Regions from separate parts of the Lysinibacillus louembei genome, predicted to be linked through region 2. Evidence: a T-box and tRNA genes for the amino acid it is inferred to sense, from the RefSeq annotation. Region 2 holds a T-box; the other holds one or more tRNA genes.
The links. The T-box of region 2 lies ahead of R6U77_RS12980 (valine--tRNA ligase). A T-box ahead of a tRNA ligase gene usually reads a tRNA of that ligase, here a tRNA-Val.

Region 1: it has a tRNA-Val gene. The T-box ahead of R6U77_RS12980 (valine--tRNA ligase) is inferred to sense a tRNA for this amino acid. The anticodon was not compared.

Annotation. Positions count from the first base shown of each region.
Region 1 covers NZ_CP137624.1:1,225,831-1,228,312, forward strand. The annotation lists tRNA gene R6U77_RS06080 (tRNA-Asn) at 667-741, shown strand; tRNA gene R6U77_RS06085 (tRNA-Glu) at 871-945, shown strand; tRNA gene R6U77_RS06090 (tRNA-Val) at 978-1,053, shown strand; tRNA gene R6U77_RS06095 (tRNA-Tyr) at 1,070-1,153, shown strand; tRNA gene R6U77_RS06100 (tRNA-Gln) at 1,168-1,242, shown strand; tRNA gene R6U77_RS06105 (tRNA-Lys) at 1,258-1,330, shown strand; gene R6U77_RS06110 (LacI family DNA-binding transcriptional regulator) at 1,503-2,480, shown strand.
Region 2 covers NZ_CP137624.1:2,601,498-2,603,979, reverse strand. The annotation lists gene R6U77_RS12980 (valine--tRNA ligase) at 1-1,267, opposite strand, end outside; T-box leader at 1,317-1,548, opposite strand; gene R6U77_RS12975 (hypothetical protein) at 1,612-1,806, shown strand; gene R6U77_RS12970 (hypothetical protein) at 1,861-2,482, opposite strand, start outside.

The DNA.
Region 1 (2,482 bases), 1.4 Mb from region 2:
GCATTCAGTGATTTTGTTGTGCATATAAAAATCCCCGCTAATAAAATTGGGCGAAATAAGTTGTTTTACGGGCGAGTTCAATATATAATCGGGCGAATTTCTACCCAAAATGGGCGAATTATTTTTGATAGCTCTCATTTAAAGTCTCCTATAATACAAAATATAGTTGAAAAATCTTGTGAGAGTAGAACGAAGCTTCGCAGTTTGCCGCTAGAAGTATCAAAGTTACTGATAGAACAGATAAAGCTGCTGATAGAATACAAAAACTTGCCGATAGACTTTGCCATAAACACTAAATGTTCAAGCATTCTATATGGTAAATTATGAAGAATGATCTTAGCGATTATTTTTTAAAGGTAAAATAATTTTCTTCACCCTGCTGTGCTGTGTTGAGGACGCTGATGGTAGTTGAGCATAGCTTCATAACAGGATGCACCGCTGGTTAAAATGGGCGAATCATGTCCTTTAAGCTGCTCTCATATGTAATAATAAGAACACTCTTTTGATTAAATTTTATTTAAATAGCCACACTTAAGAAGAGCGTTAAATGAGATAATAGATAAAGTTTTGTTTCTTTAAAAAAGTGCTTGTAATAATTAAAATGCTTGATATAATAATTAATGTACTTAGTAGCAGATGACGAAGTGCATAAGTAAATAGTAACGTTCCGAAGTAGCTCAGTGGTAGAGCAACCGGCTGTTAACCGGTTGGTCGCAGGTTCGAGTCCTGCCTTCGGAGCCATTTTTTTGCTTATTAATGGAAATGACAACATTATATTAGTATTATTTAAATAAAAAATTATTTTTTCAAAAAAGGCTTGTACAAATTAAAAAAACATGCTATTATAATACTTGTCTTGTTTGAGGTAATGGCCCGTTGGTCAAGTGGTTAAGACACCGCCCTTTCACGGCGGTAACACGGGTTCGAATCCCGTACGGGTCACCATTTTAAATTTATATTGTATAGCACTCAATTATGGAGGATTAGCTCAGCTGGGAGAGCACCTGCCTTACAAGCAGGGGGTCGGCGGTTCGAACCCGTCATCCTCCACCATTTAAAGTGTTATGCCGGAGGGGTAGCGAAGTGGCTAAACGCGGCGGACTGTAAATCCGCTCCTTAGGGTTCGGCGGTTCGAATCCGTCCCCCTCCACCATCTTTTAAAATGATTGGGGTATAGCCAAGCGGTAAGGCAACGGATTTTGATTCCGTCATGCCTAGGTTCGAATCCTAGTACCCCAGCCATTTTTTTATTTTTTTGAGCCATTAGCTCAGTCGGTAGAGCATCTGACTTTTAATCAGAGGGTCGAAGGTTCGAGTCCTTCATGGCTCATCATTATGTAAGGAGTATCTAAAAGATAAAACTTTTAGGTACTCCTTTTTTGTGAAATAGGATATTAAAGTATCCTTCTTCAGTGTTTATAAACACAGCAGTATTTGTTGAAAAATATGTTAAACTAATTATAGATTTTTTTGTTATTTTAGTTTGTAGAGGTGAATGAGCTATCGTATCATCAAAAGATGTTGCAAAATTGGCTGGTGTATCACAGACGACGGTTTCACGTGTTTTGAATACTCCAGACCTAGTAAAAGCATCAACAGTTAATAAAGTGTTGAAAGCTATTGAGCAATTAAATTACATTCCAAATGAGCAGGCGAGACTGCTTGTAACAAGTCGAACAAATACAATTGCCTTATTATCTGGGCCATTACATAATCCTTTTTTCTCGGATACGACGGCTGCTATTGTCAAATATGCTAACAGTAAAGGGTATAAAGTAGACGTGCAATTTGTTCAGGATGAGGAATTGGAGCATGCCTATTCGAAAATTTTAGAACGAAAAGTGGACGGAATTATTTTATCTTGTATTTTGTATGAGGATCCTTTTTTTGAAAAACTCAAGAGATTGGATATCCCTTTTATTACATTTAATCGTAAGCATCAATCGAATGAAAACTTTGTTGAAATCGATAATGAACAGGCAGGCTATATCGCAGCACAAACATTACAAACGGTAGGGCATAAACATATTGCCTATGTAGGCGGTCATTTAACTGTTAGCACATACGCAAATCGTTTTAAAGGGGCGCTACGTGTGTTAGGGGAAACGATACCAGAGGAATATATATATCATTCGAATACAACGCGTACAAGTATTAGCCAAGGAATTGATTATTTATTACAGCAACCGACTGTACCAACGGCTATTATTGGTGCTTCTGACTCGATTGCATTAAATGTCATTGATGAATTGCTAAAACGAAATATTCGTGTGCCGGAAGATATAAGTGTTATCGGTATCGATAATGTGGAACTAGCCGCATATGAACAAATTCAATTGACGACAGTAGGGCATGCAACAGAAAAAAATTTAGGGTTAATCGCCATAACTAAGCTTACAGAAATGATTGAAAATAAAAAAAATTCTTGCGTGCGTATTACGGAATCTGTTAAACTCTTTAATAGAAAGACTGTAAAATAAAA
Region 2 (2,482 bases):
GGTACCATGCTGGAATTTGGTGACCCCACCATAATTGACGAGAAATACACCAGTCACGAATATTTTCCATCCAGCGTGCGTACGTATTTTCAAAGCGTGCTGGTACGAAGTTGACTTTGCCTGCTTCATCCTTTTGCAATTCAAGCGATGCATCGGCAAGCGGCTGCATTTTTACAAACCATTGTGCTGATAAATATGGCTCTACAACAGCGCCTGAACGCTCAGAGTGACCCACAGAATGCATATGCTCTTCAATTTTGAATAGTACGCCTGCTTCCTGTAAATCCGCTACGATTTGCTTGCGACATTCGAAACGATCCATGTCTTTATACTTGCCAGCTAGCTCATTCATTGTGCCGTCTTCATTCATTACTAAAATGCGCTCTAAATTATGGCGATTACCTACTTCAAAATCATTTGGGTCATGCGCTGGTGTCATTTTTACAACACCTGTTCCAAAATCTTTATCTACGTAGTCATCTGCTACGATTGGAATTTCACGTCCTACGATTGGTAAAATAACCGTTTTACCGATTAAATGCTGATAGCGTTCATCATCTGGATGCACCGCTACACCTGAGTCTCCTAGCATCGTTTCAGGGCGCGTTGTTGCAACTTCCACATATCCTGAGCCATCTGCTAACGGGTATTTCATATGATAAAATGCACCTTGTACATCTTGATAAATTACTTCAATATCTGATAACGCTGTTTTCGCCGCTGGGTCCCAGTTAATAATGCGCTCACCGCGATAAATTAAGCCTTTTTCATATAACTGAACGAATACTTCCTTTACAGCATCAGATAGACCTTCATCTAATGTGAAGCGCTCACGTGAATAGTCTAATGCTAAGCCTAGCTTCGCCCATTGATCGCGAATATGACCTGCATACTCCTCTTTCCATTCCCATGTTTTTTCAAGGAATTTCTCGCGTCCTAGGTCATAGCGTGTCACACCTTGCTCACGTAGCTTTTGCTCTACCTTTGCTTGTGTCGCAATTCCTGCATGATCCATTCCTGGTAGCCAAAGAGCATCATAGCCTTGCATGCGCTTCATGCGAATCAAAATATCTTGCAACGTCGTATCCCATGCGTGCCCTAAATGCAATTTACCTGTTACGTTTGGTGGTGGAATTACAATTGAATAAGGCTCTTTATCGCTAGCTGGCTGTGCTTCAAAAAATTTCCCTTTAAGCCACCACTCATAGCGTCCTGCTTCAATGGCATTTGGCTCATACTTTGTTGACATCGTTAGCTGTTCTGTCATGTTGTCTTCCTCCTAAGATTAAAAATAAAAAAACACTCCTCTCGCCTATAAAAAGGACGAAGGAGTGCATATAATTTGTTCGCGGTACCACCTTTATTCCAATCCTCAAAAAGGATTGGCTCTCAATTCAGATAACGGTGTTTAACCGGCTTTTGCTACTTATCGTTCACAAAAACTGCTCCTAGGCTACATTCAAATGTTCGTATTGTAGGAGCTTTTCAGCTACCGCTCCCTCTCTAACCAAACGAGGACATTTTACTCTTCCTACTCATTGCATCAACTATTTAACTTGAACATATTGTATATAATTTAACGTTGAATTTCAAGTGGAAGGATGGTTTTTTATGCGTCGAAAAAATTATAATCCTTATTTGCTACCACCATGGCTACGCAAAACACGCTTTTATTGTCGCACGATTATTTTGCCTATTGTCATCTTTCAAGGCGTGCGTGTGTTTATTGTCCCCACAACAGGCGATTTAATTTTGCTAGCAATTTTAGGATTACTTGCTTATTTATTATTAACTGATTGGATTTAAGAAAAGTTGCTAGGAAAATAATCACCCCATTTTCCTAGCAACTTTATAAGTATTTTACTCTATTCTAGTTGAGCGAACATTTAACACACTGTATGTTTCTGTTAAATCAGCTAAAAAATCATCCTGTAATGACGTTTCAGCTACAACTTGCTCCTGATGTACCGATACAAGATGGCTAGTAGATTCTTTATGGTGGACTACCTCTGCTGCTTCATGAGAGACAGGGATTGCTACTTCCTCTGGTTGTACAGCAACCTCTTCCTGAATCTTTGCTGTGAGAGGCTCTTCAACTTGTAATATCACTTCTTCTTGAACTACTGCGACAGGAGGCTCCTCGATTTGCTGAACAACCTCTGCAATTGGCTCAGCAACAGCTACCGTTGCCTTATCTTCCGCAAAATCACATGTCACTTGCCAAACAAGCTGACAGCTCGCCCCATCATGAACCGCTTTTAGATTTTGCACCTTTAAATCGATTGGCCCTGTAACTTTATGTGCGGGCAAATCCACTTCTAATGGCAACGCATACTCAAAATAACCCGTCGATTGCTCAATATCAATATGTTCAATATATGTGCCATGTACTTGCTGGATGGACTCAGCAGGATTAAAGGCAACAGAAGCCGCCACATGATAAATGCCTGTCAGCCGAATCGATTGCCCATCCTCGCTTTGT